One region of the Streptomyces sp. NPDC059832 genome, then DNA from elsewhere that is predicted to be linked to it. Evidence: riboswitches for the same ligand, from Rfam matches in the RefSeq annotation. Region 1 holds a riboswitch; each other region holds the start of a gene.
The links. Region 1 has a riboswitch for cyclic di-AMP ahead of ACFV8T_RS23715 (C40 family peptidase). Riboswitches for the same ligand answer to the same signal wherever they lie in the genome.

Region 1 (7,759 bases):
GTGGCTGCCGCGCGCTGTGGTCAGGCTGCTGGACGCGGCCGAGCACGCCGAAACGCAGTGGGTGCAAGCCGCGCGGACCCGCCAGGCAAGCGCAGCCGTCACCGCGCCGCCCTCCCACCCCCGGCAGGCCGAAGACGCCGACGGTCGGCAGAAGACGAGCCCCGAGGGCCCCACCGCCTCACTGCGCCCGTACAACAAAGAGCTGGAAGGCCAGCTGTACTCGGTGCTCAGCAGGAAGCCCGGTACCTCCCGCAGGGTGGCTGGGTGGGCGTGTGCCGTCTGCCGCACTGCGCCCGCCACCGTGCTCGACCACTGCCACGAACACGGCTACGTCCGCGCCCCCGTCTGCCAGTCCTGCAACACACAGGAACGCCCCGACCACCTGTACAGCAACGACATCCGCGTGGCGAACCGCTACACACGCCTCTTCCACACCGACACCGACGACTGGCTCCGCCACTGGCACCGCTGCCCCGGCTGCCGCGCACGCACCACCCTGCCCCTGCCGCACCTCGCCGCATGGACCGCCCACACAGCCTGCCGATCGCTGCGCCCGACCCACCGCGCCCCCCGCGGGCGCAAGCCCTGCGGTGTCCTGCGCGTGTCCTGGACGGGCAGTCAGAACGCGCCCCGTTCCTGCCTGCTCACTGTCGCCGTCGACTTCTGCCCCTCCGGCGAGCACCGTGTCCTGGCGCGAGTCCCTTACCGCGAAGCCGCCGAGCGGTTTCGTACCTGGTTGGCCGAGACCGCCCCTGCCGTGGCCGCCGCGGCCGGTCCTGACCGCTTGGACGGCCTCCCTGCCCAGTTCCGGCCAGTCATCGCGGACACCAGCGGCGAGGGCCTAGCACTGTTCTGAGCGAGCACCGGGGGACCTGACACCCCACCGTCACCACGCAGTTGCCGGCCCGCGACACGCTCACCCCGCACGCCCCGGCGAAATGCGCAGCGGAGTCCCGCGGCGCAGTGTGCGTCACATGGAGCCCGGTCTCTTCCTGGGTCTCACGCGCTGCGGCTTCCTCGGAGGTCTTCTCAGGTTCGATCTTCCCTGCCGGGAACTGCCATGAGAGCGCGCCTTCCGCCACTCGTCGTCGCGCGGGCAGGACCCGCCCGTCCTGAACGATGACGGCAGCAGCAATCGCCGCCTCGGCCTGGCTGGTCACGAAGACCTCCCTCCTGAGCGTCGGCGCCGTCACATCGCGCCGACGTGTGCCTCAGCCCTTGGTGGGCAGTTCTCCCGCCGCGTAGTAGACGTGCAGCGCGGCCTCGCTGCCGGAGCCCAGGGCGGTCATGATCCGCTGGAAGCGGGCGGAGCGGAGGTCGCCGGCCACGATGACGCGGGGGTGCTGGTCGGCGGGCGGGCAGTACCCGTCCGCGCCACGGGTCAGGTCGCCGGGCGGGGCGGTCGGCGCGTTGCCGATGCTGAGGTAGGCGGCGTCCGCCGTGACCGTCCGCCGTTCGTCGTTGCGGCCCATCGCTTCCGCCGACACCGTGGCGCCGTCGGCGGGACCCAGCGTCAGGTGCTCGACGGGAAGGAGTACGACCCGGGGGTCCTCGCGGATTTCCTCGATCTTGTACTCGTCGGTCGCCGGGTACGCCACGAGCAGACGCACGTCGGTGGTCGGGTTGGCGCGCAGGAAAGTGCCGATCGGGCGGTCGCCGCCGAGGACGAGGAGAGTACGGCCCTGGGCATCGTCCGCCTCGGCCTGCCAGAGCGGGGGCGGGGTCAGGTCGTCGGGGGCGGCGATCCAGGCGACGTCGCGGGGCTGGAGAGGGCCGACGCCGGTGGCGACGACGGCGTACGGAGCGGTGAGACGGACACCGGTGTCGACCGTGACGGTCACGCGGACCTCGTCGGCGCGGAGTTCGGTGACGTACCGGCCGAGTTCGAGGCGGCACAGCTTTGTGCCCTTGAGCTCCGAGGTGATGGCGTCGGCGAGCTCGGGGCCGCTGGTGTGGCCGCCGAGGACGTTGTTCAGGGCCGGGATCCGATAGAGGTTGCGGCACAGCCTGTCCGGCTCGATCAGGATCGAGCGCATGCCGACGCCGGCGGCCGTACGGGCGGCGGCACAGCCCGCGGGCCCGCCGCCGATGATGATCACGTCCGTGTCGTGATGGACGGGCGAACCGGTGCGGGACGGTGTGTCGGCCATGGGCCTATTCCAGCACCGGGACCCCGGCGTACGCAGCGAGTTGTCGCACCACGTCTTCTGCGGTGACGAGTTGGCCTGTCCCGATCAGGCGGCGGGCGACGACGAGGCCGGCGTCATGGACGTCCGGACCGGCGTCACTCGCGGAGGCGTCGGTGACGATCCAGGGCGCGTAGCCGTACTCGAAGGCGTCGGCGGCGGACTTCAGGACACAGCTTTCGGTGGCGATCCCGCAGAAGACGAGATCGGTCCAGCCGGCCCGGCGGACCAGTTCGGTGGCTTCGGGCGTGAAGAGCGTGTATCCGGTCTTGTCGACGAGTTCGGGGACGAGGTCGGTCTCGGGTGGCTCCTGGAGCCGACGCCACTGGAAGAAGCGCTCGTAAGAGCTGCCCGGGTGGTTGAAGCAGCGGGTGAAGACCACGGGTCGGCCGGCGGCGGACCACTGGGCGACCAGGTCGGCGACCGCGGGCACGGCGTGGCGGCCGTGGTGGTTGAGGACCTCCGCGTCGCCTCGGACCACCTCACTTCTCTACCCGGTTCCAGTGAGGGCGAAGCAGCCTGATGATCAAGATGTCGTGACAGATTGTGAGATATCCGCCCTCGGCGAACAGCAAGAACAGCCTCTGGCCTGGGCTACTCGCCTTCTGTACGTCCTGTACATTTCTTACGGAAGTTGTGCAGGCCCCCCTGCAGACCCCGGAGGAGAGGCATCGCCATGCTGTTCCGTCCCACCGCCCGTCATGTCCTGCCCGAGTTCACCGAGCGCACGACCGAAGGGACCCGCACCCTCGATCCGTACTCCAAGCTGCTCGCCGAACGGATCGTCTTCCTCGGCACCCCGGTCGACGACACGGCGGCCTCCGATCTGATCGCGCAGTTCATGTACCTGGAGTACGCCGCCCCGGACCGGCCCGTCTCGCTCTACATCAACTCCCCCGGCGGCTCGTTCGGAGCCATGTCCGCGATCTACGACACGATGCAGTACCTCACCTGCGAGGTGGAGACCTACTGCCTCGGCCAGGCCGGTTCCTGCGCCTCCGCACTGCTCGCCGCGGGCGCTCCCGGCCGGCGGCACGCACTGCCCGGCGCGAGGGTCGTCGTGCGGCAGCCCGAGCTCGCCGAACCGGTGCAGGGCCAGCCGTCCGATCTGGAGATCCAGGCACAGGAGCTGGAACGGGTCCGCACGATGCTCACCGCCCTGTTGGCCCGTCACACCGGCCGCGACGCCGGGCAGATCGCCGACGACATCGATCGCGACCTCATTCTCGACGCGGCGGGCGCCCAGGCGTACGGGCTGGTGGACCACGTCCTGACGAACCGGAACACCACACTCCCGCCGCACGGCGCGAGGTGAACACCCGATGCACCCGCCGGAGTTCCCGCCGCTCCCCGCACTGACGCGCGCCGAGGGGGAGTTCATCGACCGCTACCTCGAAGTCCTCGACCAGGTGGGCCGGATCAACCCGGCCCGCGGCAGCGACACCTACGGCGCACTGCGTGCCGCGCAGGCGCTGGCCTCGCACGCGGGCGCGCTGCGGGACGCCCTCGCGTTGATGCACGAGCGCGGCGAGGCGCAGATCCACGCCGCCACGCTCGCCCGAGCGCTGCGCGTACTGGACGGGGAACGGCGGGCCGGACGCGTCACCGTACCCCCCGCTCCGGCGAGTTGATCGACTTCCGCGGTCCGCGCCGGCGGCGGGGTCCGGCCAACTCCCCCTGCGCTCCGGGGTCCGGCCGTCCTCACCCAACTCCCGTACCCGACACGCCCGGCGGGCCGATCGAATTTCCTCGCTCGTTCGGCGTAGGAAGTCCCCCTCGCGGGGGACTTCTCAACTTGCGTCCTCCGCGTCGGCAGTGGACGGAATCCGCCCTTCCGCCCCTGGTACGGCACCGGCCCGAATCACCGGCAGAGCCTCATAGATAGCCATGCCCACCCGAACGGATCAGTCGTGAGGAGCCTCACATATCCCTGTTTCAGCTCGGAAATCCGGCAGTCGTTGAGTCAAGATCCCTGGGACGACAAGCCCCCGCCACCGCGGCGGGGCGGTCCGGGCGGACGCCGAGTCCTGCCGCCGTCCGGATGTCTGGTCGACAGAAGTGGATCGGCAGGAGTGGAGGACCCGAGCACAACGGGTTGACCTGAGCACCGGTCGACCCTCGGGGTGAAGCCGCCGAACGCGGCCGGGCAACTTCGCCAGCCCGAACCCGACAGGTCATCCTTCACAGGCGGCTGACGAAGGGTTGCGCATGACTGCGCAGGTTCATGTCCCGTCTCTGCTCGTCCGGGCCGGTACGGCCTCGGTTCTGACTCTCGCCGCCGTCGGCGGCACCATGTTCGCCCCGGGCGCCGCGACGGACGCCCAGGCGGCGACCCTGTCGATGAAGGCGCTCAACATCGCGGCATCGAAGAAGGGCTCGCCGTACAGGTGGGGGGCCACCGGCCCCAACCGCTTCGACTGCTCGGGGCTGACGCTCTATTCGTTCAAGAAGGCGGGCAAGAAGCTCCCCCGCACCGCCCAGCAGCAGTACAACCGGACCCGCCATGTCTCGGCCTCCCACAGGCAACGTGGCGACCTGGTCTTCTTCCATTTCGGCCGCAGCGTCTACCACGTGGGGATCTACGCCGGAAACGGAAAGATCTGGCACTCGCCGAGGACCGGCGCGGTGGTCCGGCTGGAGAAGATCTGGACCAAGAGCGTCTATTACGGACGGGTCCGCTGAGGCGGCTCCTGTCCGGCGGATCAGGGCCGCATCCCCGGCCTGCTCCGCCGGACAGGACCCGGTGCCGGGCCGCCGGCCGCTCCCGCGCTCAGTGCAGCAGCGGGCCGGTCACCAGCACCAGACCCAACGCGGTGAGCACCGCACCGCTGCCGCCCTCGATGGTGCGCGCGGTACGCGGCCGGCGCAGCCACCTGCCCAGCCGGTCCACGACGAGCGCCACGGCGGGGAACCAGACCAGCGCCAGCACCACGACGATCGTCGCGAGCAGCAGGGTCCTGGGCAGCGGCGGCTGCCCGTCGGGGACGAACTGCGGCAGCAGGCTCAGGAAGAGCACCGGCGCCTTGGGATTGAGCGCATTGGTCACCGCCTGAGGGCGACGCCGCGGTGGCCGCGGGCGAGGTCGATCTGACGCTGACCCACGAGTACGAGCCGGCTGCCCCGGTGGCCCGGCCCACCGGGGTCTTCGCCGAACCGCTGCTGGTCGAGGAGCTGGTCCTGATCACGGCGGTCGGTCAGATGCTGTCCGAAGGCAGCGGAAGGCTTCCGGTGACGGAACTGGCGGGACGGCCGCTGATCAGCAGCGCGCCGACCCATCCGCCGCGCCGCGGGGCCGAGCAGGCCCTGGCCGAGGCCGGGGCGGCACCCGCCGTGGTCCGCGAGTCGCCCGGCTACGCACTGGTGTGCGCCCTGGTCAGTGCGGGCATCGGGATGGCGGTCGTCCCGGAGATGGTCGCCGCGATGTCGCCGACGCCGCTGTCCGTACGGCGGCTGGATCCCGCTTCCTTCCGGCGGACGATCTCGGTGGTGCACCGCGGTGACCGGGCGAGCGCCGCGGCGGCGACGCTCCAGGCCCTGTTGCGCAGTGGGTTCGGGCGTGCGGGGTCGGCGCAGCGGCCGGGCGCGGAAGCCGGGTGACCGCGCGGGCGGCCGGCCACCGGAACGCGTCGGTCAGCTCTGCACGGGGACGCTCCACGGAAGCGCGATCCACACCGTCTTGCCGCCGTCGGCGGTGGGGGTGACGGTGAGCCGGCCCCCGCACTGCTTGGCCAGGCAGCGGATGATCACCATGCCGCGCCCGTTGTCCTGCTGAACGGCGGCGGGCAGTCGCCTGGGCCAACGGGGGTGACTGTCCGTCACCCCCAGATGCAGGTGCTCCTCCCGCTCCAGCCGGAGGTCCACGGTGAAGGTGGGCGACTGTCCGAAGGTGTGCTGGACGGCGTTGGTCGCGAGCTCCGAGACGATGAGCTGGATGCTGTCGGCGAAATCGGTGTCGGTGGCCAGGCCCCAGTCGCCGAGCACCCGGGCCACGTACCTGCGGGCTGCCGAGACCGAGACCGGCTCGCTCGGCAGAGTGACGTTTGCTTCCTGATGGTCTGCCATGGCGAGCCGTCCCTTTCCCACCCGTACCGACCCGCGATCGGTCCGGGTTGTGCTTCGCGCCAGATTGCCATTGATGCTGCCCTCTGCGACGGCGATCCACCAAGATATGCATATATCTGTCGCTCAATGCGGTGAACCCTGCCACGCAAGACCGTATGTGGGCGGCACACTGTCCGCTCGGCAGAAGAGGGAGGGAGGCCGCGGATGCAGCACGGCCCTGCGGTTCGACGCCGCAAGCTCGGGGAGGAGCTCCGGAGCCTGCGCCACGCGTCGGGACTGACCAGTCGGGACGCGGCGCGGATACTCGGCTGGCACCAGTCGAAGGTGAGCCGGATCGAGACCGGGGTGAGCGGGGTGCGGCCGGCCGATGTGACCCGGCTGCTGGACACGTACGGCGTGGACGACACCCAGCTGCGGGATCTGCTGGCCACGCTGGCGGGTTCGGCGGGCGGTGGCGGCACCGGATGGTGGCACGCCTATCGCGGTCTGATCCCGCCCCAGTACCGCGACTTCATCAGTCTGGAGTCCCAGGCGCGGACCGCGCGCACGCTGGAGACCTCGGTGGTACCCGGTCTTCTCCAGACGGCCGATTACGCGCGGGCGGTGACCCGGGCCTCGCTGGACGGGCTGCCCGCGGGCCAGCTGGACTCGCTGGTGGAGGTGCGGCTCGCCCGGCAGGGGGTGCTGCGGACCGATCCGCCGCTGCGGCTGAGCGCGGTGCTCGACGAGGCGGTACTGCGGCGCGAGGTCGGCGGGTGCCGGGTGATGCGGGAGCAACTGCGCCATCTGACCCGGGTGGCTCAACTTCCCCATGTGCAGCTCCAGTTGCTGCCGTTCTCGGTGGGCGGCCATGCCGGCCTCACCGGACCTTTCGTTATCTTTTCATTTCCGAGCACTTCTGATCTGGATGTGGTCGTTCTCGACCATTTGACGAGTAGCCTCTATCTGGAGCGGAAAGAAGACCTTGAGGCGTACAGCTCGGCCTTCCGCACGATGCAGGCACACGCGCTGTCGCCGGAGCACTCGTTGGACCTCATCGCCGCGATCGACCGCGACGGTCGGTGACCACGGACTGCCCGAGGGGGCCTCATGTCGGAATGCCTCGCACAGCACGACTTACGGTGGCGGCGCAGCAGCCGCAGCACGGGTATGAACAACTGTGTGGAGACAGCGTCGTTCGGTGACGGACGGCTGGCCGTGCGGGACTCCAAGGATGTGTCCAGGCCACCGCTGCGGTTCTCCGCGGCAGCCTGGACCTCCTTCGTCACCGGTCTGCACCGGGGTCCGGTCAGCTGACGGGAGCGGTCCGCCGCACGATCGACACCGCGGTGACGATCTGTTCCTCGGTCAGATCGGCTCGCGCCGTCAGCCTCAGCCGGGACACTCCGTCCGGCACCGACGGGGGCCGGAAGCAGCCGACCGCGACTCCGGCCGTGCGGCAGTCGGCCGCCCAGCGCACCGCTGCGTCCGCCGAGGGGGCACGCACCGAGACCACGGCCGCGTCGGGCCGC
Region 2 (7,759 bases), on a different contig from region 1:
GGGGCTCTCGCCCGCCCATCTCTCCCGGCTCGAAACGGGACGCCGCCAGCCTTCGCTGCCGATGCTCCTCGGTCTTGCCAGGATCTACGGTACGACAGTCTCCGAACTGCTCGGCGAGACGCCCCCGGAACGTGACGCGATCATCCGCGGCGGCAATTTCGAGGGGGCCGAGGCCGACGGCTGGATGTACCGGCAGGCCGGGGGTTCCGGCCGGGCCATGCAGGCGCTCCGCGTCCGGGTTCCGCACGGCGCGCAGGGCGATCTCGTGCGCGTCCATCCCGGCGAGGAATGGCTGTACGTGCTCGCCGGGCACCTCCGGGTCTGGCTCGGGGACACCGTGCACGATCTCGCCCCCGGTGACAGCGCGCACTTCGACTCGCTCACCCCGCACCGGATCACGGCCGTCGACCGAGACGGTGCCGAGCTGCTCTTCGTCCACACCCTGCTGCAGAGCCCCGCCGCCGAGCTGTGCCTCGGCAGCGGAATCCACCGTCGCTGAGACCGGTCCGTCCGGTCGCCAGAGAGGACTGTCATGTCCGATTCAGAGAACTTCGACCCGCTCGGGTCCAGGAAGAAGTACGAGGCGCAGGAGCGGAAGTTCCCGCGCGGTGTGGTGATCCGGCTGTTCGCCTACCTCATCGCCGGACACATCTTCGCGGCCTTCCTCTACCTGCTCTTCGCGGTGGCCGGCAAGGGCTGACCACCGCTGTCCGGCGGGCCCGGCTACGCCTCGTCGAGGAGCCGGTCGCGCAGCCGCTCACGGGTCTCGGGAGCGAGCTTCAGGCCCTCGGAGAAGTAGCGCTCCGTGCCGCCCCAGGTCTCGTCGATGGTGGCGAACGCCGCGGCGAGGTACTCGGCATGGGCGCCGAAGAGCGGATTCAGCAGTTCCATCACCTCGGCCGACATGCCGTCCGCCGAGGTGTCGCTGCGGCGCACCTTGTAGCGGCGGTGGGCGTCGTTGGACTTCAGGTAGTCGGCCTCGACGGCATCGCGTTCGACGCCGACGGCGAGCAGTGACACCGCGATCGACAGACCGGCCCGGTCCTTGCCCGCCGCGCAGTGCATCAGGGCGGGCACGCTGTCCTCGGCCAGGGCGTGCAGGACCTGGCTGTGCTCGGCGGTGCGGTCCCGGATGATCGAGCGGTACGAGGCGATCATCCGGTTCGCGCCCTTGCCGTCGGCCAGGATCGAGCGCAGCTGGGCGACGTCGCCGTCGCGGACCATGTGCCAGAACTCCGAGCCGTCGGCCGGGTCGGAGAGCGGGATGCTCACATTCCGTACGCCCGGCAGCTCCACGTCCAGGCCGTCGAGCCTGCGGTCGGCGTCGTTGCGGAAGTCGAAGATCGTGTGCAGACCGAGGCCGCCGAGGAAGGAGGCGTCCTCGGTGGTGGCATGTGCGAGGTGACCACTGCGGAAGAGCCGCCCGTGCCGCACCCGTCGGCCGTCCACGGTGGGCAGCCCGCCCACATCGCGGAAGTTGCGGACACCCGCCAGCTCGGGTTCCGTCGACGGCATCTGCGGCAACTGCTCCGTCACAGCGACTCCTGGTGTGTCTGGTGCCGACGCGAGTCGCCGGCAAGGCCACTCCCGCGACGATACGACATTGATACCTCAGGCAATCATCTCGGCCTTTCCCTGTCGATACCTGGGCGAACTCCTTTGCTCCCGCGGCGAATCCGCCCGGTGAATTCCTTGTCAGGCCGTTGCCCATGCCCCACTGATGGTCGATGATGTGCGGAACTGTTGGAATGTGGGGATGCGATGATCGAGACGGGCAACACCGGCCGGACCTGGCTGCTCACCGGGGCGAGCAGCAGCTACGCACTGCGACTGACCGAGCAGGACGAACTGGTCCATCTGCACTGGGGGCCGAGGATCTCCCTCGCGGCGGCCGAGGCGCTGGCCGCGGCGCCGGAGCTGCCCTTCAGGGCCTTCGAGTCCCACCTCGACGGCCGTGAGGAATATCCGGTGGAGGGCGGCCCCAGGTTCGTCCGCCCGGCGCTCTCGGTACGCACTCCGCAGGTCCGCGGCACCGAGTGGGCCTTCGCCGCTGCCGTGGTGGACGGGGACGAACTGCGGATCGGCTTCACCGACTCCGTGCACCGGCTCGCCCTCACCCTGCACTACCGGATGCGGGACGACTCCGATGTCGTGGAGCGCTGGACCACCGTCGCCCACGCCGGGCCGGACGGACCGCCGCTGGAACTGCTGCGCGCCGACGCGGCCGCCTGGTCGCTGCCCGCCCGCGACGGCTGGCGGCTGAGCCGGCTGCACGGACGCTGGGCGGCGGAGTCGCGGCTGGAACGGGCGGAGCTGCTCCATGGCGAGAGCGTCATCTCCAGTCGGCGCGGCCACACCGGCCACCAGTACCTGCCGTGGGCCGCACTGGACGCCGACGGCGCGGCGACCGAGGAGAGCGGTGAGGTGTACGGCTGCGCGCTCGGCTGGTCCGGGTCGTGGCGGATCTCCGTGCAGCGGCTGCCCGACGGGCTCGTACAGATCACCGGTGGCGCCGGCTACGACGACTCCGGGCTGCTGCGGCTCGCACCGGGGGAGTCGTACACCACGCCCGTGTTCGCCGGTCTGTGGAGCGGGCAGGGGTTCGGCGGGGCCAGCCGCGCCTGGCACGCCTGGCAGCTGGCCCATGTGATCCCGGACGCGGAGAACCTGCGGCCGGTGCTCTACAACTCCTGGGAGGCGACGGGCTTCGACATTTCGCTGGACCAGCAGCGCGCTCTCGCCGAGCGCGCCGCCGCGATGGGCGTCGAGCTCTTCGTGGTGGACGACGCGTGGTTCGGGCAGCGGACCAGTGACCGGGCCGGGCTCGGCGACTGGACGCCGAATCCGGACCGCTTCCCCGGCGGGCTGAAACCGCTCGCCGACGAAGTGCACGGGCTCGGCATGCAGTTCGGTATCTGGGTCGAACCGGAAATGGTCAACGCCGACAGTGATCTCTATCGCGCGCACCCCGACTGGGTGCAGCATTTCCCCGGCCGGGCGCGGACGGAGTACCGCAACCAGTTGGTGCTCAATCTGGCCCGCCCCGATGTGCAGGCATATCTCTGGGAGCAGCTGGACACGCTGCTCTCCGGTGCACCCGTCGACTATGTGAAATGGGATTTCAACCGCTGCTTCACCGATGCGGGCTGGCCGGGCGAGGAGTACCCGCAGAAGCTCTGGATCGAGCACGTGAACGGCCTGTACGCGCTGATCGACCGGCTCAGGGCCGCGCATCCCACGGTCGCGTTCGAGTCCTGCTCGGGCGGCGGCGGCCGGGTCGACCTGGGGATTCTGTCCCGTACGGACCAGGTGTGGACCTCCGACAACACCGACCCGCTCGACCGTCTCGCCATCCAGGAGGGCTTCGGGCACATCCACCCGGCCCGGGTGATGGCCGCCTGGGTCACCGACAGCCCGAACCACCAGCTCAACGGCAGGGTCAGCTCGCTGCGCTTCCGCTTCGTGAGTGCCATGGCCGGTGTGCTCGGGGTCGGCGGGGACCTCACCGAATGGAGCGAGGAGGAGCTGGCCGAGGCGCGGACCTGGGTGGAGCTCTACAAGGAGATCCGGCCGGTCGTGCAGCACGGCGCGCTGTACCGGCTGCGCGAGCCGCGGGGCGGACTCGGCGCGGTCCAGTACGTCCACGGGGCGGAGACCGTGGTCCTGATGTGGCTGGAGGCGCAGCGATACGGGGAGCGGCCCCCGGCCCTGCGGCTGCGCGGGCTGGATCCCGAAGCGACGTACACCTGCCTGGACACGGGGGACGTGCACCACGGTTCGGCACTGCTGCACCAGGGGCTGCACAGCGGACTTCGGGGCGATCTCGACGCGCGAGTGCTGAGGCTCCGGCGGGGGTGACAGACGGGACATGTCCGTAATGCGGGCTTTGTCTGAATATGGCCTGCTTGTACGGGAGATGATCGCCGCCTCGTGAGCGGGATCATATCCGTGACGGTGTGTGGTGACGGGCGAGTTGGGCATTCCGTGCGCGGCGCGGAAAGCCAAGATCCTTAATCCACGGAGTGTGACCGGAATTCCGCGCCGATTTCCCGGCGCGGATTCCGGCATGGAACCTGTGGCTTGTTCTCGTCGTCCCGACTCGCTTACGGTCACCGTCAATCCGGACGGACCGCCTAATCCTGCCGCCGCCCGGAATTCACATCCACTCATCGCGTGGCAGGAGCGGGGGAACCAGGTAAGCCGCCGACCGGAGAAATCCGGCCGGCTCGGGGTGAAGTCGCGCTCAGCGCGGCCGGGCATCTCCAGCCCGAACCCGACAGCTCACCTCGCAGGCGCCGGAGAGGAAATACGCCATGCCCATATCGGGTAAGCACCGCCGTCCGAAGTTCGGCCCCATCGCCCGTGGCGTCGCCGCGGCAGGCGCCGGTGGCGCCGTCCTCGCGCTGCCGCTGCTCGGTGCCACCGGCGCCCACGCCGCGGAGCCGGCCGCCCCGGCCGCCGCGCCGCAGTCGGCCGCCGCCACGCACGCCGAGCCGGTCGCGCAGAAGCAGGCCGCCACCACGACGTACTCCGTCGTCTCCGGCGACTACCTGTCGAAGATCGCCGCCGAGCACAAGATCAAGGGTGGCTGGGAGAAGCTGTACCAGGACAACCGGAAGGTCGTCGGCGAGGACCCCGGCCTGATCTTCCCGGGCATGAAGCTGACCCTCGGCGCCAAGGCGACCGGCGACGCCGCGCCCACCGGTGCCGGCGCCGGCTCGTCCCTCCCGTCGAAGGCTCCCTCGAAGGCCGCGGAGAAGTCCGCCCCGGCCAAGTCCGTGACCGCCGTCCCGCAGTCCAAGGCCCCGGCCTCGGCCCCGGCCGCCCAGAGCAGCGGCTCCGGTTACGTCCACCCGGTCCCCGGCAACCACACCACCAACTACCGCGCCTCCGGCTCCAACTGGTCCAGCGGCAGCCACACCGGGATCGACTTCCCCGTCTCCACCGGCACCAGCGTGAAGTCCATCACCTCCGGCACCGTCGTCGCCGCCGGCTGGGGTGGCGCGTACGGCAACCAGGTCGTCGTCAAGCACACCGACGGCCACTACTCGCAGTACGGCCACCTGTCCTCCGTCTCCGTCTCGGTGGGCCAGGCCATGAGCGCCGGTCAGCAGGTCGGCCTCTCCGGCGCCACCGGCAACGCCACCGGCCCGCACCTGCACTTCGAGGTCCGCACGGGCCCGGCGTACGGCTCGGACATCGACCCGATCGCCTTCCTGGCCTCGCACGGCATCTACGTCTGAGCGGAACGGCCGGGCAGCTGAGCAACAAAGCATGACCTGAGCAACACGGAAGGGGCGGTGCGCGGCGGCGCACCCCCCCTTCCGCTTATTCCCCCTTTACCAAAACCTGACCGGGTGGTCTATCTCACCACCCGTCAACCCCATATTACGGTCGCGTAGGTCACATTCGGCGGTGCAGGATAAGCGTTTGTGGCAGACGATTCGAGAAAAAACCAACGTGGCGTCATCAACCGACAGGGCGTCTTCGGGTCGTACGCGGCGATTGGCGACAGCTTCACCGAGGGAGTCGGCGACCCCGGCCCGGACGGGACCTTCGTCGGCTGGGCGGACCGATTCGCGGTGCTCCTCGCGGACCAGCTCCCGGACCCCGATGCGGGCACCGAAGGTTCCGCGCACGGGAATTTCAGGTACGCCAATCTCGCCGTACGCGGACGCCTCCTCGACCAGATCGTCGAGGAGCAGGTACCGCGCGCCAAGGAGCTCGCACCCGACCTGGTGAGCTTCTGCGCGGGCGGCAACGACATCATCCGGCCGGGCACCGACCCCGACGACGTGGCCGAGCGCTTCGAGCGCGCGGTCGCGGAGCTGACCGGAGCGGTCGGCACGGTCATGGTCACCACCGGCTTCGACACCCGTGGCGTTCCCGTGCTGCGCCATCTGCGCGGCAAGATCGCCACGTACACCGCCCATGTACGGGCCATCGCCGACCGCTACGACTGCCCGGTCCTCGACCTGTGGTCGCTGCGGTCCGTTCAGGACCGCCGCGCCTGGGACGACGACCGGCTCCATCTGTCGGCCGAGGGACACACCAGGGTCGCGCTGCGCGCCGCCCAGGTCCTCGGCATCGATGTGCCGGCCGACCCCGACCAGGAATGGCCCCCGCAGGCACAGCGCGGCACCCTCGAAGTACGGCGCGACGACATCCACTGGGCGCGGGAGTACCTGGTTCCGTGGATCGGCCGGCGGTTGCGCGGCGAGTCCTCGGGCGACCACGTCGAGGCGAAGCGGCCGGACCTCCTGCCGCTCTAGACAGATGTCCGCGGCCGCGTTGCCGCCGCTCGCCGGACCGGCCCGAACCTCAGACCGGTCCGGCGAGCGACGACAGCGGAGCGGCCGGTATCCGCTCCAGCACACCGCCCGCGAAGACGTCGTACAGCGGCAGCGTCTCCAGGTGCACGTAGCCGATGTGGCAGTCGCAGACCGCCAGCGGACAGGCGCGCGGACCGAGAGCTTGCCGGTAGCTCCCGTCGTAGAGATTGCCGAGCTCCGCCGGTACGAAATGGCAGCGCCGCACGGTGCCGTCACCGTCCACCGAGATGACCGACTCGCCGGTCCGGCAGGGCAGTCCGGCCGACCGGTGCGGATGCCGGCTGTACGGGAAGAGCGGGTCGACGGCCGTCCAGCGGTCCGCCTCCTCGTCCGTGTAGGTGTGGCCCTCCGCCGCGTTCACCCAGAGATAGACCTCGTCCGGCAGCGCCGCGCGCAGCCGCCGCGCCTCGTCGAGGTGGTCGTCGAGCCCGACGACACCGACACTGTGCCGGATGCCGAGCGCGGTCAGCTCCCGGCACTTGGTGAGGAACCGCTCGTACGGCGTCTGCCCCGGGTGGTACGTGCACCACAGGGCGATCTTCTCGCGGCCCGCCCCACCGGCCTCGGCCAGCCACCCCGTGCGGCTGCTGATGTTGGTCTGGATCGCGACCCGGCGGATGTGCGGCAGCCGCGCCAGCTCGACCAGGGCACGGCGGTACCAGGAGCGGACCAGCCCCTCGCCCCACGGCGTGAACAGGACCGAGAGCCGGTCACCGGTCTGCGCCGCGGCCCACGCCGTGAACCGCTCCAGCGCGGCACGGTCGGCACGCAGCTGCTCCGGGCTGTCGCGCCGCTTGGCGAACGGGCAGTACGGACAGTCGTAGTCGCACGACGCGAGCGGGCCGCGGTAGAGGATCGTCAGGTCCATGGGCGCGCTCACTTCAGCTCGTACGCGGCCATCGCGGCCCGTACATCGGGGGAGAAGAGCTCCGGGCCCAGGGCGTCGGAGTGGGCCAGGCCCTCGGGGGACAGCCGCAGCAGTCCGGACGCCCCGGCCGACGCGTCGAGCCAGCCGCGCGCCTCGAACCGGGCCAGCTCCAGGCGGAAGTCGTCGGCCGGCGAGGTACCGAACCGCTCCCGGTAGTCGGCCAGTCGCAGCCCCTCGGCCTGGAGGACCGACTGGAGGAGGTGGCGCCGGCGGGCCTCGTCGCCGTCGACGTACCGTCCGACCTCCGCGCGGGAGAAGTCCTCGGCGGCGGCGTAGCCGTCGATGATCGCCCGCACCTCCCGCATCTCCACCGCGTAGTCGAAGGAATAGTGCAGCTCCGTGGTGTACGAGCGGGCGCCGCACCCCAGGCCGATCATGCCGTCGGTCTGGCAGGCGTAGTCGTCGGGGCCGTCCGTCCGCGGGGCGTCGGCGCGGCGGAACATCCGCATCGAGACCTGCTCGTAGCCGTGGGCCAGGAGATGGTCCCGGCCCGCGCGGT
Region 3 (7,759 bases), on a different contig from region 1:
CTCGACCCGTCCCAAGAGGCGTTCCAGGCCCCGGTCGGGTCGGTTTTTCGACCCGTCGCGCGGGGGATGCGCCCCTCTTTCACGCGAACTTCCGCGATATGGGAACTTCGCCAGGTGTCCGCGCGCTTGCTTAAAGTGGCAGGTCTCGCAGGAAATCCAGTATCGCGATCGAAGGGACGTACATGCCCATGGGTCACACGGCCACCGCTCAGGCCGGCTCCGGCGGCTTGACAGCGACCGAGCACCGCCTGGCCAACGGCCTGCGCGTGGTGCTCTCCGAGGACCATCTGACCCCGGTCGCCGCGGTCTGCCTCTGGTACGACGTCGGTTCGCGCCACGAGGTCGAGGGGCGCACCGGTCTGGCGCACCTCTTCGAGCACCTGATGTTCCAGGGATCCGGCCAGGTCAAGGGGAACGGCCACTTCGAGCTGGTGCAGGGGGCCGGCGGTTCGCTCAACGGGACCACCAGCTTCGAGCGCACCAACTACTTCGAGACCATGCCCACGCACCAGCTCGAGCTGGCCCTGTGGCTCGAGGCCGACCGCATGGGCTCGCTGCTCGCCGCGCTCGACGAAGAGTCCATGGAGAACCAGCGCGACGTCGTCAAGAACGAGCGCCGCCAGCGCTACGACAACGTCCCGTACGGCACGGCGTTCGAGAAGCTCACGGCGCTGGCCTACCCCGAGGGCCACCCGTACCACCACACCCCGATCGGCTCGATGGCCGACCTGGACGCCGCGACCCTCGAGGACGCCCGCACCTTCTTCCGTACGTACTACGCGCCCAACAACGCGGTGCTCTCGGTCGTCGGCGACATCGACCCCGAGCAGACCCTCGCCTGGATCGAGAAGTACTTCGGCTCCATCCCGTCCCACGACGGCAAGCAGCCGCCGCGCGACGGCGCGCTGCCCGAGATCATCGGCGAGCAGCTGCGCGAGGAGGTGCGCGAGGAGGTTCCGGCGCGGGCGCTGATGGCCGCCTACCGGCTGCCGCACGACGGCACCCGCGAGTGCGACGCGGCGGACCTCGCGTTGACCGTGCTCGGCGGTGGCGAGTCGTCGCGGCTGCACAACCGCCTGGTCCGCCGTGACCGTACGGCCGTGGCGGCCGGGTTCGGGCTGCTGCGGCTGGCCGGCGCGCCGTCGCTCGGCTGGCTGGACGTCAAGACGTCCGGCGGCGTCGAGGTGCCGCAGATCGAGGTCGCGGTCGACGAGGAGCTCGCCCGGTTCGCCGCCGAGGGCCCCACGGCCGAGGAAATGGAGCGCGCGCAGGCCCAGTTGGAGCGCGAGTGGCTGGACCGGCTCGGCACGGTCGCCGGCCGCGCCGACGAACTGTGCCGGTTCGCCGTGCTGTTCGGCGACCCGCAGCTCGCCCTGACCGCCGTGCAGCGGGTGCTCGACATCACCGCGGAGGAGGTCCAGGCGGCCGCCAAGGCCCAGCTGCGCCCCGACAACCGCGCGGTGCTGGTCTACGAACCGGTCGAATCGACCGAGCCCGCGGACGCAGCGGACACCGACGAGACCGACGCCGACGACACCGACGCGCACGAAGGAGCGGACAAGTGACCGACGCTGCCGCGACTGGAGTTTCGATGCAGTACCACCCGCAGCCGGCCCCCGGCGTCGCCCGCCCCTGGGCCTTCCCCGCGCCGGAGCGCGGCGCCCTGCCCAACGGCCTCACGGTGCTGCGCTGCCACCGCCCCGGTCAGCAGGTCGTGGCGGTCGAGATCTTCCTCGACGCCCCGCTGGACGCCGAGCCCGAGGGCCTCGACGGTGTGGCCACGATCATGTCGCGGGCGCTGTCGGAGGGCACCGACAAGAACACCGCGGAGGAGTTCGCCGCCGAGCTGGAGCGCTGCGGCGCCACCCTCGACGCGCACGCCGACCACCCCGGCCTCCGGGTCTCCCTCGAGGTCCCGGCCTCCCGGCTGGCCAAGGCGCTCGCGCTGGTCGCCGAGGCGCTGCGGGCGCCCGCCTTCGCCGACAGCGAGATCGAGCGGCTGGTACGCAACCGGCTCGACGAGATCCCGCACGAGCAGGCCAACCCGGCCCGGCGCGCCGCCAAGCAGCTCTCCAAGGAGCTCTTCCCGGCCGCGGCGCGCATGTCGCGCCCGCGCCAGGGCACCGAGGAGACGGTGGAGCGGATCGACTCGGCGGCCGTGCGTGCCTTCTTCGACGCCCACGTCCGGCCGACCGCGGCGACCGCCGTGGTCGTGGGCGACCTCACCGGCATCGACCTGGACGCCCTGCTCGCCGACACCCTCGGCGACTGGTCGGGAGAGGCCGCCGAGCCCCGTCCCGCCCCGCCGATCACCGCCGACGACACCGGGCGGGTGGTGATCGTCGACCGTCCGGGCGCGGTGCAGACGCAGCTGCTGATCGGCCGGATCGGCGCCGACCGGCATGACAGCGTGTGGCCGGCCCAGGTGCTCGGCACGTACTGCCTGGGCGGCACGCTCACCTCCCGTCTCGACCGTGTGCTGCGCGAGGAGAAGGGCTACACGTACGGCGTACGGGCCTTCGCCCAGGTGCTGCGGTCGTCGGCCCCGGACTCCGCCTCGGGCGCGACCGGCGCCGCGATGCTGGCCATCAGCGGCTCCGTGGACACGGAGTCCACCGAACCGGCGCTCAAGGACCTGTGGACGGTCCTGCGGACGCTGGCGGCCGAGGGCCTGACCGACGAGGAGCGAGAGACGGCCGTGCAGAACCTCGTGGGTGTCGCACCCCTGAAGTTCGAGACGGCGGCCTCCGTCGCGGGCACCCTCGCCGACCAGGTGGAGCAGCACCTCCCCGACGACTACCAGGCGCAGCTGTACGCCCGGCTCGCGGAGACCGGCACGGTCGAGGCGACCGCGGCGGTCGTCAACGCCTTCCCGGGGGACCGGCTGGTCACGATCCTCGTCGGCGACGCGGCACGGATCGAGGAGCCCGTCCGGGCTCTGGGCATCGGAGAGGTGTCGGTGGTCACCGGCTGACGACCACCCCGGCGGGCACCGGCTGCCGGGGTGGTCGCCCCGCCGTGGCCGCCCTGCCGGACGGCCAGTCCGGCTATCCGGCATATCGCCACATATCGAGACAAAGGGAAGGCCTCCGTGAGCGGAATCTCGCCGGGGCCTTCCCTTTTGTCCGTTCTGATGGGGAGGTTGCCTGTCTGCCCTGTGGGATGCGCTACAAAACGTCCTGTCCGTTTGGTGAATGAAAGCGACCCCGCTTAGCGTCGGCTCGACTGCCCGTCACTCGTATGCCGCATCCGCGACGTACCGGACAGTCATCGCCGAGTCCCCGTCAGGCGCGAGCCTGGGGAGCCGGGGACCCACGTAGTCCCTGGGGTGAATCGGATGCCTGAGCCTCGATGGGGCCGGGGCGTCCGTAGGAGACCTTCCTGCTCCGAACCCGTCAGCTAACCCGGTAGGCGAGAAGGAAGGAAAGGATCAGCCACTTCATGGCGTTCACCCGTGCCACCGGGAAGCACCGTGCCCCGAGCCGACTGACGCGCAGGAGCGCGAAGGTCGTCGGCGTCGCGGCTCTGGCCACCACCGGCGTCATCGGCGGTATGGCCGCTCCGGCCCTCGCCGCCGACTCCGAGGCCCTCTCCGCGAGCGACACCGGCCTCAACCAGGTCATCGCCATCGACAAGACCCTCGCCGACCGGATCGGCGCCCAGGCCGACGCGCAGCAGCACCAGGCCGACGTCGCGGCGAAGGCGAAGGCGGAGGCCCAGCGGAAGGCCGAGGCCAAGAAGAAGGCCGAGGCGAAGGCCAAGGCCGAGGCCGACGCGAAGCGCGCCGCCGAGGCCCGTGCCGAGAAGGCACGCGCCGCCCGGTCCGCCGAGCGCACCCGGCTGGGCTCCTTCCAGCTCCCGGTCGCCGGTTCGTACGTCACCACCGGTTACAAGTCCAGCGGCTCGCTCTGGTCCTCCGGCAGCCACTCGGGCATCGACTTCCACGCCGCGTCCGGCAGCTCCGTCGTCGCCGTCGGCGCCGGTACGGTTGTCGAAGCCGGCTGGGGCGGCGCGTACGGCAACAACATCGTGCTCCGGATGACGGACGGCACGTACACGCAGTACGGCCACCTCTCCTCGATCGGCGTCTCCGTCGGCCAGAGCGTCGGCGCGGGCCAGCGGATCGGCCTCTCCGGCTCGACCGGCAACTCCACCGGGCCGCACCTCCACTTCGAGGCCCGGACGACGCCGTCGTACGGCTCCGACATGGACCCGGTCGCGTATCTGCGCGCCCACGGCGTCAGCGTCTGACCGGCGCCCCACCGCAATACCTCGTCGAAGGCCCCGGCAGCATGCCGGGGCCTTCGGCATGCCCGCCGGGTGCCCGCGGACGGCGACCGCCCGTCGAACCGCCCCGTGGCCAAAAGATATTCATGAATTTCTGCCCGGCGTCGGAAATGCGGCCGCATTGCAATAGAGTCGCAGAACAGGCGTCGGCCGGCCGCGTTTCGCGGGGATTGAGGCGGAGGTTCGGACATGCGCATTCCGGCGCATTCGGTATGTACGGCAATCCGTGACGACATCGTCTCCGGTGTCTTCGAACGCGGCAGCCGTCTCACGGAGGAGCTGCTGGCGCGCCGTTACGGGGTCTCCCGTGTCCCGGTACGGGAAGCGCTGCGCACCCTGGAGTCCGAGGGCTTCGTGGTCACCCGCCGGCACGCGGGTGCCTGCGTCGCCGAGCCCACCGAGCTGGAGGCGGCCGACCTGTTGGAGGTCCGGATGCTGCTGGAGCCGCTGGGCGCCGCACGCGCCGCGCAACGCCGAACCGAGGCGCACCTCAAGGTGCTGCGCGGTCTCGTGCGGCTCGGCCAGGACCGGGCCGGGCGGGGCGAGAGCGGGGATCTGCGTTCGCTGGGCGGCTGGTTCCACGAGACGCTGGCGCAGGCCTCCGGCAGCCCCGGCCTGATCGCGCTGCTCACCCAGCTGCGACACAAGATCGCCTGGATGTACGCGGTCGAGCAGCCGGCCGGGCCGGTGGATTCCTGGGCCGAGCACGGTGCCATCGTGGACGCGGTGGCGCGCGGCGACGCGGAACGGGCCAGGGCGCTGGCCGCCCATCACGCGGAACGGGCCGCCGCCGCGCACCGGCTGCGCCGGACCGACCGGCCGGGCCGACGGCCCGCCGCTCCCCGCACCGGGCGCGTGAGGACCTCGCAACATTCCGTAAACACCGCGGGCGTCCGGCATCAACAATTACGCCGTATAACAAAGAGGCGTGATTTCGCGGGGTCATCCCGTCCTGCCTGGAATTGGTGTGCCGGAATTTCGTGTGCTCCCCCGGACGGCCCGTTCCGGGAAAACGAAAGAGCCGCGGCTCCGGTTCAGGGTGCCGCGGCTCTTTCGGGGAAATTGTTTCAGACGGTCTCCGGGAGCTCCTCGAGCCCCTCGGCGACCAGCTTCGCAAGACGGTCCAGGGCGGCTTCGGAGTCGTCGGCCTCGGAGGCGAGCACGATCTCCTCGCCACCCTGCGCGCCGAGGCCGAGGACCGCGAGCATGGAGGCGGCGTTCACCGGGTTGCCGTCGGCCCTGGAGATCGTCACGGGGACGCCGGAAGCCGTGGCGGCACGGACGAAGATGGAAGCGGGGCGGGCGTGCAGGCCCTCGGCCCAACCGACGTTGACGCGGCGCTCAGCCATGGTTCTGCCCTTCACGAATCAACAGTTGTCTAGACCAGTCTCTCACGCGGTGCGCAGTGCTCAGGCCGACCCGGGGAACGCCCGCAACGCCTGGTGAACCGCCGATCGGCCCTCTCAGACTGCCCCGGCCCCGAGACCTACGCGACCGCTGGCGGAGCCGTAGTCTTTGCCCATGCAGCCCGCGCCGGAGCAGAGTCCGCATCACGCCTATCCCGACCACTGGGAAGCGGACGTGGTGCTCCGCGACGGGGGCACCGCGCGCATCCGGCCCATCACCACGGACGACGCCGAACGGCTGGTCAGCTTCTACGAGCAGGTCTCCGACGAGTCGAAGTACTACCGGTTCTTCGCCCCGTACCCCCGGCTGTCCGACCGGGACGTGCACCGCTTCACCCATCACGACTACGTCGACCGGGTGGGTCTCGCCGTCACAATCGGCGGCGAGTTCATCGCGACCGTCCGCTACGACCGGATCGACGAGCGCGGCAGGCCCGCCTCCGCACCCGCCGACGAGGCCGAGGTCGCCTTCCTCGTCCAGGACGCGCACCAGGGCCGGGGCGTCGCCTCGGCGCTCCTCGAACACATCGCGGCCGTCGCCCGTGAGCGCGGCATCCGTCGCTTCGCCGCCGAGGTGCTGCCCGCCAACAACAAGATGATCAAGGTGTTCCGGGATGCCGGATACACCCAGCAGCGCAGCTTCGAGGACGGCTCCGTCCATCTCACCCTGGACCTCGAACCGACCGCCGAGTCCCTCGCCGTCCAGCGCGGCCGTGAGCAGCGGGCGGAGGCGCGGTCCGTGCAACGTCTGCTGGCCCCCGGCTCCGTCGCCGTCATCGGTGTCGGCCGGACCCCCGGCGGCGTCGGCCGCACGGTCCTGCGCAACCTCCTCGGGGCCGGCTTCACCGGACGTACGTACGCCGTGAACCGCGCCTTCGCCGCCGACCGGGCCACGGTCGACGGCGTCCCCGCCCACCGCTCGATCGGCGAGATCGCCGAACCGGTCGACCTCGCGGTCGTCGCCGTCCCCGCCGACCGGGTTCCGGAAGCCGTCGCGGACTGCGGCGAGCACGGCGTCCAGGGTCTGGTCGTCCTCTCCGCCGGATACGCCGAATGGGGCGCCGAGGGCCGGGAACGGCAGCGTGAACTGGTCCGCCAGGCCCGCTCGTACGGAATGCGGATCATCGGCCCGAACGCCTTCGGCCTCATCAACAACGCGGAAACGGTTCGGCTGAACGCCTCGCTCGCCCCCGAGCCGCCCGCCCCCGGGCGCATCGGCCTCTTCACCCAGTCCGGAGCGATCGGCATCGCGCTGCTCTCCGGGCTCTACCGGCGCGGCGCGGGCCTGTCCACCTTCATCTCCGCGGGCAACCGCGCCGACATCTCCGGCAACGACTTCCTCCAGTACTGGTACGAGGACCCCGACACCGATGTCGCCCTGCTGTACCTCGAATCGCTCGGCAACCCCCGCAAGTTCACCCGCCTCGCGCGGCGCACCGCGGCGGTGAAGCCGGTGGTCGTGGTGAAGGGCGCCAGGCACAGCGGCTCCACTCCGCCCGGCCACGCGGTGCCGGTCAGCCGGATCCCGGACGCGACGGTCTCGGCGCTCATGCGGCAGGCGGGCGTGATCCGGGTCGACACGGTGACGGAGATGGTCGACGCGGGTCTCCTCCTCGCCGATCAGCCGCTGCCGGCCGGCCCCCGGGTCGCGATCCTCGGCAACTCCGAATCGCTCGGCCTCCTCACGTACGACGCCTGTCTCGCCGAGGGACTGCGCCCGCGCCCGCCCCTCGACCTCACCACCGCCGCCACCCCGCAGGACTTCAGGAACGCCCTGGCCGAGGCCCTCGCCGACGACGGCTGCGACTCGGTGGTCGTGACGGCGATCCCGTGGGTGGGCGAGGACGGCGAGGCGGAAGCGGGCGACGGAGAAGTGCTCGCGGCGGCGCTCCACACGGCCGCCGCCGCAGGTCCGGCCAAGCCGGTGGCCGTCGTGCATGTCGAGATCGGCGGGCTGGCGGAGGCCCTCGCCGCGGCCACCAGCACGGTCGCGCAGCCGCGCCCCTCGGCGCAGCCCTCCTCGGCCCCGGCCGCGACCCCCGCACGCACCGGAGCCGCCACCCCGG
Region 4 (7,759 bases), on a different contig from region 1:
TCTACGCCGTGTTCTGGATCGTCGTCCCGCTCGGCGTCGGCGGCGTCGAGGCGCCGCGCTCGGTCTTCGAGACCGCCCCGGACGGCGGGCGCCGGCTCCGCAAGCCCGACAAGGGCCAGATCTTCGCCCTGATCGCGCTGGTCTTCGGCGCCATGATCTTCGTCGGCAACGTCGACATGGGCAGCGGGGCCAACCGCTACATCTGGCCCACGCTGCTGATCGGCGCCGGTTCCGTACTGGTGTGGCGGCAGGCCGACAACGCCCGGCGCGCCCGCTGGATGGAGGTCGGCAGCCGGCGCAGGGTCCTGCATCTGGCCCGGGGGCTCGCCGGGGTCGCCCTGGTCGGCCTGGGCCTGGCCGTCTTCATGGTGGTACGCGGCTCCGCGGCCCAGCTCGGCAACGTCCTGACCGCTGCCATCGCGGTCCTCACCGGTATCGCGCTGCTGGCCGGCCCCTATCTCGTCCGCATGACCCAGGACCTTTCCGAGGAACGCACGATGCGCATCCGGGCGCAGGAGCGCGCCGAGGTGGCCGCCCATGTCCACGACTCGGTGCTGCACACCCTCACCCTGATCCAGCGCAACGCGGAGGACCCGGGCGAGGTCCGCAGGCTCGCCCGCGCCCAGGAACGGGAGCTGCGCAACTGGCTGTACAACCCCGAGGGCACCGGCAAGGACGAGGACGACGAACCCGAGACCCTCGCCGAAGCGGTCAAGCGCGCCGCCGCCGAGGTCGAGGACAAGCACGGTGTCCCGCTGGAGGTCGTCGTGGTCGGCGACTGCCCGCTGGACGAGAAGCTGACCGCGCAGATGCAGGCCGCACGCGAAGCGATGGTGAACGCCGCCAAGTACGGTGGCGAGGGCGGCGCCGTGCAGGTCTACGCGGAGGTCGAGGGCCGCACGGTCTTCGTCTCGGTGCGCGACCGGGGGCCGGGTTTCGACCTGGACTCCGTACCGGGGGACAGAATGGGCGTACGAGAATCAATCATCGGCCGGATGCAGCGCAACGGCGGCACGGCGCGGCTGCGTCCGGTGCCCGGCGGGGGCACGGAAGTCGAGCTGGAGATGGAGAGGGCGAGCGATGACCAAGACCACTGAGGCGGCGGCCGGGGGCCCGGAGCGCCGGGTACGGGTCGTGCTCGTCGACGACCACCGGATGTTCCGCACCGGCGTCCAGGCCGAGATCGGCCGCACCGAGGAGACCGGCGTCGAGGTGGTCGGCGAGGCCGCCGACGTCGACCAGGCGGTCAACGTCATCACGGCGAGCCGCCCCGAGGTCGTCCTCCTCGACGTCCACCTGCCCGGCGGCGGCGGCGTCGAGGTGCTGCGCCGCTGCGCCCCGCTGATGGGGGCCGTCGAGAACCCGGTGCGGTTCCTGGCGCTGTCCGTGTCGGACGCCGCCGAGGACGTCATCGGCGTCATCCGCGGCGGTGCCCGCGGCTATGTCACCAAGACCATCACCGGCACCGACCTGGTCGACTCGGTCTTCCGGGTCCAGGACGGCGACGCGGTGTTCTCGCCCCGGCTGGCCGGCTTCGTCCTCGACGCCTTCGCCTCCACGGACGCACCGCCGGTCGACGAGGACCTGGACCGGCTGACCCAGCGCGAGCGCGAGGTGCTGCGGCTGATCGCCCGCGGCTACGCGTACAAGGAGATCGCCAAGCAGCTGTTCATCTCGGTGAAGACGGTCGAGTCCCATGTCTCGGCGGTGCTGCGCAAGCTCCAGCTGTCCAACCGCCACGAGCTGACCCGGTGGGCCACCGCCCGACGGCTGGTCTGAGCCCGCCGACGGGCTTGGCCTGTCGGCGGGTTCGGCCTGTCGGCGGGCGGCGGGCGCGTCAGGCCGGGGCGAGCGAGATGTTCAGCTTCTCGTCGACCCGGCGGTAGCCGATGCTCGCGTAGATCCGCTCCACATCGGCGTCGCCCGGCTCCAGCCACACCACCCGGCAGCCGCGCTCGAAGGCGGTCGCGGTCAGATGGGCGGAGAGCGCGGCGCCGATGCCGCGGCGGCGGTAGGCGTCGGCGACGGCGAGACCGGCCAGTTCGGTCAGGCCGTCGACCGGGACGGAGCAGCCGCCCGCGCCCGCCGGTACGCCGTCGACGGTGGCGAGGGCCGCGACGCCGCCGCCCCGGGCCGCGGTGCGCAGCCATTCCGCCGCGCCGTCCTCGGGCTCGCCGCTCTCGCCGTATCCGTGGTGCTGGACGAGCGCGGCGGCGGCGAACTCCGCTTCGGTGGCCGGTTCGGCGATCGTGAGGGAGTCCACCGGCTTCGGCGGCAGCAGGTCGCCCGGCGTGCAGGCCATGACCGGGGCCCGGTTCTCGACGGTGAACCCGGCGGCGAGCAGCGCGGGTTCGACCGCGGGCGCCGAGCCGGGCAGGAACTCCAGCCGGGGCAGCCGGTCGTGCTCGCGGAACGCCGCGATCAGCGCGTCGAGATCCTCGGCCGTCGGCTCGGCGTCCCGGTCGGGTATGGCGTAATTGGCGTACTTGCTCGACCAGGTGGGGTTGTACCGCACGGTGAAGGGCCCGACCCGGAGGTGGTCCGGGGAGCGCTGGGCGAGCGTACGGGCATGGTTCTGGACATCGGCGTCCATGGGCATGTGGGGTTGTCCTCCGGCCGGTTGGGCGACGGCGGGCCGGTCCGAGGGCGGTCCGGCCCGAAGGCGGTTGCTCCGATGGCGGGTTGCTCCGGATCGGAGACGGGAGTCTAGGGCCTCTCGTTTGGATCGGGCCGGATCAGGCACCGGGGCACGCGAGCCCGGCAGGATCCAAACGAGAGGCCCTATGCCACCCGGGTGGCCCCGGCGAAGGGCATATGGTCGACCGGCGCGATCCGGACCGGTGCTCCGGGGCGCGGGGCGTGGATCATCTGGCCGTTGCCGACGTAGAGCCCGACGTGGCTGATGCCGGAGTAGAAGAACACCAGGTCGCCCGGCGCGAGTTCGGAGCGCGAGACGCGCCGCCCGGCGTTGATCTGGGTGTACGTGGTACGGGGGAGCGAGACGCCGGCGGAGCGCCAGGCGGCCTGGGTGAGCCCGGAGCAGTCGAACGAGGAGGGGCCCGTGGCGCCCCAGACGTACGGCTTGCCGAGCGCCCCGTACGCGAACGCGACGGCCTCGGCGGCGCGGGCGTTCGGCGCCCGGACGGAGTCGCGCGCGGTGCTCCGGTCGGCGCGGGCGGCGGAACGCGCGCCGTCGGCCGGTCCGTGGTCGGAGTTCTCGTAGGCGGTGCGCTCGGGCGGGCTCAGCCGGTCGAGGAGCCGCTGCGCGTCGGCCAGCTTGGCCGTGATCGTCGCCTTGTGCTTCTTCAGTTCGGCCCGGCGGGCGGCCAGTGCGGCCAGCTCTCCCTTGGCCTGCGAGCGCAGGGTGGCGATCTGGGCGACCTGCCGCCGGACCTTGTTGAGCGCGGCGGCCTGGCGGTCGCCGATCCGGTCCACGTACGACGCCCGTTCCAGGTACTGGTCGGGATCGGAGGAGAGCGCCAGCTGCACGGACGGGCCGAGGCCGCCGGTGCGGTACTGCGCGGCGGCGAACGAACCCAGCGCGTCGCGCGAGGCGTTGAGGCGCTCGGTCCGGCGGGCGGCCTCGTCGCGCAGGGTGTCGACGGCGTCCTCCGCGGCGGCGGCCTTCTCCTTCGCGCCGTTGTACTGCTCGGTGGCGACCTCCGCGTCGTGGTACAGCCGGTCCACCTCGGCCTTGACCTGGGCGGGGGTGCGCTGCGGATCGGCGTGCGCCGGTCCGGGCAGTACCGCGGCGGTGGCGGCCCCGGCGAAGGCGAGGGTCGCCGCGGTGCGGGCAGCAGGGCCGGTGTACGGGCGCTGCTTGGGTTTTCGATGCGCTGCCACGAGGGCGTGCGTCCTTCCTGACGACTGCCCGCCGGGGGCTACCGGCGGGCCCGCCCGATCTCTCGGCGGGGCGACCGGTGCGCCGTCCGCGTACGGAGCGGCGGTGAAGCCGGTCACCTGCTCAGGGACGCTAAACCCGGGGCACGGGCAGGAGTCGTAATGACGCTTATTGTCTGAATTTGGCGTGGCAATGTCGTCCAGTGATCGGAAAAATTGCACCAGAGTCAGGCGATTGGTACAGGCGCGAGCGAAGTGGTCGGGAAGGTGTACCTGCCTGTCGAGTGGTGATATGGCCAGGGCTAGGCTGCGGCCTCATGGACGTACTCATTCATGTCTTCGTCGCCCTGCACATCATCGGTATCGCCTCCCTGCTGGGCGGTTTCCTGACCCAGATGAAGGCGATGGGCGCGGGCACGGCCCGGTTCGTCCCGGCGATGCTGCACGGTGCGCTGACCATGCTGGTCACCGGTGTCGCGCTGGTCGGGCTGAACGAGGCCGACGGCAATCACGTCAACAACATCAAGATCGGCGTCAAGCTGCTGGTCCTGGTCGTCGTCCTCGCGCTCGTCTACATCAAGCGGGACGACGAGAAGGCCGACAAGGGCGCCTTCGCGGCGGTGGGCGGGCTGACGATGCTCAACATCTTCATCGCCACGCTCTGGACCTGATCCCGCCGTGCGGCCCCGGCCCCCGGCCGTCCGACGGCCGGGGGTGACGGTGCGAGCCGCTACGCAGGCCGCACGCTGCCGTAGATCGGCATGTAGTAGATCGACTCCTCGCGCACGTTCGCCCCGGGCTTCGGCGCGTGGATCATCATCCCGTCGCCCTTGTAGATGCCGACGTGGCTGATGTCGTCGTAGAAGAAGACGAGGTCCCCCGGCCGCAGATCCGCCGTGGCGACCCGGGTACCGATCTTGACCTGGTCCCACGTGGTCCGCGGGATGTCCACGCCCGCGGACTTCCACGCCGCCTGGGTGAGTCCGGAGCAGTCGTACGACGCCGGGCCCGTGGCACCCCAGACGTACGGCTTGCCCAGCTGGGCCCTGGCGAAGGCGAGGACCTTCTCCGCCTTGGCGGTGGCGCCGCTGTCCGAGCCGGTCCCGGTGCCCGTCCCCGTACCGCCCCCCGACTCCTTCGCATCCTCCTCGGCCTTGCGGTCGGCCTCGGCCTTCGCGGCGGCCTGCTGCTTCGCCAGCTCCCGCGCCTTGCGCCTGGCCTCCGCCTCCTTCTTGCGCTCGATCGCCGCGAGCCGCGCCTTCTCCTCGGCGGTCAGCTTCGACAGCAGCGTGCGCGCCTCGCCCAGCTTCTTCTGGACGTTCTGCTTGCTGGTGCGCAGGGTGGTCTGCGTCGTCGTCAGCGTCTCCAGGCTCCGCACCGCCTCGGCGCGCTTCTTCGACGCCTTGGCCTGCTGCGTACGGAAGTCCGTGATCGCCTTCTGCTGCCGGCTGGTCATCCGGTCCATCAACTGGCTCTGGTCGAAGTACGACTGCGGGTCGTCGGCCAGGAAGAACGTGGCGCTCGGCGTGATGGAGCCGCTGCGGTACTGCGCGGCCGCGTAGGTGCCGAGCGTCCTGCGCGCGTCGTTGAGCCGGTCGGCGCGCTTCGCGACATCGTTCAGCAGGGCGTCGACCTTGGCGCGCTGGGTGGCGGAGGCTTCCTTCGCCTGGTTGTACTGCTGGGTCGCGGTGCCCGCCTGCCGGTAGAGGTCGTCGACCTTCTTCTGGACGTCCTCGACGCCGGGCTTAGGATCCGGGGCGGCCATGGCGCTCTGCGTGGAGAGCAGGGTCACGGACGCCAGGGCCGCCGTGGTGAGCCCGACGGCCGGTGCGGTGGTGCGCACCCGGGTGCGAGGTTTGCGATGCGACGCCAAGGCGGCATCTCCTTCCGTGGACCGCCTACCGGGTTAGCTGTCGGGTTCGGGCGGAACGGAAGGCTGCCCTACGGTCCGAGTGGGGATAAGGACCGATTCACCCCGGTACTGCGTGTGGGTCCCCGGTTCCGAACTCCCGTGGGGGCAGCCCGGATTCGGCGGGGGCGCCCGCTCGGCGTGGTTCGCCTCAAGGGGGTACGGGCCGCCCGGTCGAGCACGCTAGCCAACCCATGGTGCTGCTGTGAAGGTTGATGTTCGATATGCCCGATACATTTTCGTGACCTTGCCGCGGCGGGTGATGGAGGCCCGGAATTTCTTACGTGGAGTGGTTGCTCGAACCCTCTGCGTGTCCGGTGCGCTGTGTGCGGTTGGTCATGCGGCCTCCGGGTGTCGGTGTGGCGGCCTAGACTCGACAAGCGATGAGCAGCCTCTTTGACGACAGCTTCCTGGCCGGCCTCCAGCACTCGGAGGAAGAGCCCCCGCCGCCCCCCGAGGACTCCGCACCCGAAGCGGTGCCGGAGGACCTCTTCGCGGGCGTGTTCGACGGGCCCCCGCCGCCCAGGGACGCCTACTACCGCGACGGCGCGCACCGCCCCGTCATCGATTCCGCGGCGCTCCTCGACGGGCTGAACACCGAGCAGCGCGCCGCCGTCGTCCACGCGGGATCCCCGCTGCTCATCGTCGCCGGGGCCGGCTCGGGCAAGACCCGGGTGCTGACCCACCGGATCGCCCACCTCCTCGCCGAGCGCGGGGTGCACCCCGGCCAGATCCTGGCGATCACCTTCACCAACAAGGCCGCGGGCGAGATGAAGGAGCGCGTCGAGCAGCTCGTCGGGCCGCGCGCCAACGCCATGTGGGTCATGACCTTCCACAGCGCGTGCGTACGTATCCTGCGCCGCGAGTCCAAGCGGCTCGGTTTCACCTCGTCGTTCTCGATCTACGACGCCGCCGACTCCAAGCGGCTGATGGCCCTGGTCTGCCGCGATCTCGACCTCGACCCGAAGCGCTTCCCGCCGAAGTCGTTCACGGCCAAGGTCTCCAACCTGAAGAACGAGCTGATCGACGAGGAGACCTTCGCCGGCCAGGCCGCGGACGGCTTCGAGAAGACGCTCGCCCAGGCCTACGCGATGTACCAGTCCCGGCTGCGCGAGGCCAACGCGCTGGACTTCGACGACATCATCATGACGACGGTCCACCTGCTCCAGGCGTTCCCGGACGTCGCCGAGCACTACCGCCGCCGCTTCCGGCACGTCCTGGTCGACGAGTACCAGGACACCAACCACGCCCAGTACACCCTCGTACGCGAGCTGGTCGGCCCGGCGGGCGAGGGCGACGCCCCGGCCGAGCTGTGCGTCGTGGGTGACGCGGACCAGTCGATCTACGCCTTCCGCGGCGCGACCATCCGCAACATCCTCCAGTTCGAGGAGGACTACCCGAACGCGACGACGATCCTCCTGGAGCAGAACTACCGCTCCACGCAGACGATCCTGTCCGCCGCCAACGCGGTCATCGAGCGCAACGAGAGCCGCCGCCCCAAGAACCTCTGGACGAACGCCGGCACGGGCGTCCGGATCACCGGCTACGTCGCCGACACCGAGCACGACGAGGCGCAGTTCGTCGCCGACGAGATCGACCGGCTGACCGACGCGGGCGACGCCAGGGCCGGCGACGTCGCGATCTTCTACCGTACGAACGCCCAGTCCCGTGTCTTCGAAGAGATCTTCATCCGCGTCGGTCTGCCCTACAAGGTCGTCGGCGGCGTGCGCTTCTACGAGCGCAAGGAGGTCCGGGACATCCTGGCCTACCTGCGCGTCCTCGCCAATCCGGAGGACACCGTCCCGCTGCGCCGCATCCTCAACGTGCCCAAGCGCGGCATCGGCGACCGGGCCGAGGCGATGATCGACGCGCTGTCCCTGCGCGAGAAGATCACCTTCCCGCAGGCGCTGCGCCGGGTCGACGAGGCGTACGGCATGGCGGCCCGGTCGGCCAACGCCGTCAAGCGGTTCAACACGCTGATGGAGGAGCTGCGCACGATCGTCGAGTCGG

Region 2: linked by a shared signal. The riboswitch ahead of ACFV8T_RS44495 (peptidoglycan DD-metalloendopeptidase family protein) and the one ahead of ACFV8T_RS23715 (C40 family peptidase) in region 1 are both predicted to bind cyclic di-AMP.
Region 3: linked by a shared signal. The riboswitch ahead of ACFV8T_RS18560 (M23 family metallopeptidase) and the one ahead of ACFV8T_RS23715 (C40 family peptidase) in region 1 are both predicted to bind cyclic di-AMP.
Region 4: linked by a shared signal. The riboswitch ahead of ACFV8T_RS06100 (NlpC/P60 family protein) and the one ahead of ACFV8T_RS23715 (C40 family peptidase) in region 1 are both predicted to bind cyclic di-AMP.

Annotation. Positions count from the first base shown of each region.
Region 1 covers NZ_JBHWIY010000013.1:100,341-108,099, reverse strand. Annotated here, with positions in the region: gene ACFV8T_RS23745 (endonuclease domain-containing protein) at 1-856, shown strand, start outside; partial or broken gene ACFV8T_RS23740 (NUDIX domain-containing protein) at 972-1,160, opposite strand; gene ACFV8T_RS23735 (FAD-dependent oxidoreductase) at 1,212-2,150, opposite strand; gene ACFV8T_RS23730 (isochorismatase family cysteine hydrolase) at 2,155-2,667, opposite strand; gene ACFV8T_RS23725 (ATP-dependent Clp protease proteolytic subunit) at 2,866-3,501, shown strand; gene ACFV8T_RS23720 (hypothetical protein) at 3,509-3,817, shown strand; cyclic di-AMP (ydaO/yuaA leader) riboswitch at 4,208-4,391, shown strand; gene ACFV8T_RS23715 (C40 family peptidase) at 4,395-4,868, shown strand; partial or broken gene ACFV8T_RS23710 (LysE family translocator) at 4,957-5,235, opposite strand; partial or broken gene ACFV8T_RS23705 (LysR substrate-binding domain-containing protein) at 5,220-5,783, shown strand; gene ACFV8T_RS23700 (ATP-binding protein) at 5,817-6,248, opposite strand; gene ACFV8T_RS23695 (helix-turn-helix domain-containing protein) at 6,453-7,313, shown strand; gene ACFV8T_RS23690 (DUF397 domain-containing protein) at 7,338-7,544, shown strand; gene ACFV8T_RS23685 (8-amino-7-oxononanoate synthase) at 7,537-7,759, opposite strand, start outside.
Region 2 covers NZ_JBHWIY010000072.1:4,949-12,707, reverse strand. Annotated here, with positions in the region: gene ACFV8T_RS44515 (helix-turn-helix domain-containing protein) at 1-499, shown strand, start outside; gene ACFV8T_RS44510 (DUF6126 family protein) at 533-700, shown strand; gene ACFV8T_RS44505 (tyrosine-protein phosphatase) at 724-1,536, opposite strand; gene ACFV8T_RS44500 (alpha-galactosidase) at 1,762-3,858, shown strand; cyclic di-AMP (ydaO/yuaA leader) riboswitch at 4,154-4,310, shown strand; gene ACFV8T_RS44495 (peptidoglycan DD-metalloendopeptidase family protein) at 4,314-5,243, shown strand; gene ACFV8T_RS44490 (SGNH/GDSL hydrolase family protein) at 5,433-6,272, shown strand; gene ACFV8T_RS44485 (STM4011 family radical SAM protein) at 6,322-7,200, opposite strand; gene ACFV8T_RS44480 (STM4012 family radical SAM protein) at 7,209-7,759, opposite strand, start outside.
Region 3 covers NZ_JBHWIY010000009.1:232,023-239,781, reverse strand. Annotated here, with positions in the region: gene ACFV8T_RS18570 (M16 family metallopeptidase) at 183-1,565, shown strand; gene ACFV8T_RS18565 (M16 family metallopeptidase) at 1,592-2,974, shown strand; cyclic di-AMP (ydaO/yuaA leader) riboswitch at 3,262-3,429, shown strand; gene ACFV8T_RS18560 (M23 family metallopeptidase) at 3,442-4,251, shown strand; partial or broken gene ACFV8T_RS18555 (GntR family transcriptional regulator) at 4,477-5,187, shown strand; gene ACFV8T_RS18550 (HPr family phosphocarrier protein) at 5,355-5,636, opposite strand; gene ACFV8T_RS18545 (GNAT family N-acetyltransferase) at 5,809-7,759, shown strand, end outside.
Region 4 covers NZ_JBHWIY010000003.1:205,977-213,735, reverse strand. Annotated here, with positions in the region: gene ACFV8T_RS06125 (PspC domain-containing protein) at 1-1,097, shown strand, start outside; gene ACFV8T_RS06120 (LuxR C-terminal-related transcriptional regulator) at 1,081-1,779, shown strand; gene ACFV8T_RS06115 (GNAT family N-acetyltransferase) at 1,838-2,599, opposite strand; gene ACFV8T_RS06110 (C40 family peptidase) at 2,782-3,843, opposite strand; gene ACFV8T_RS06105 (hypothetical protein) at 4,158-4,511, shown strand; gene ACFV8T_RS06100 (NlpC/P60 family protein) at 4,571-5,713, opposite strand; cyclic di-AMP (ydaO/yuaA leader) riboswitch at 5,720-5,884, opposite strand; gene pcrA (DNA helicase PcrA) at 6,133-7,759, shown strand, end outside.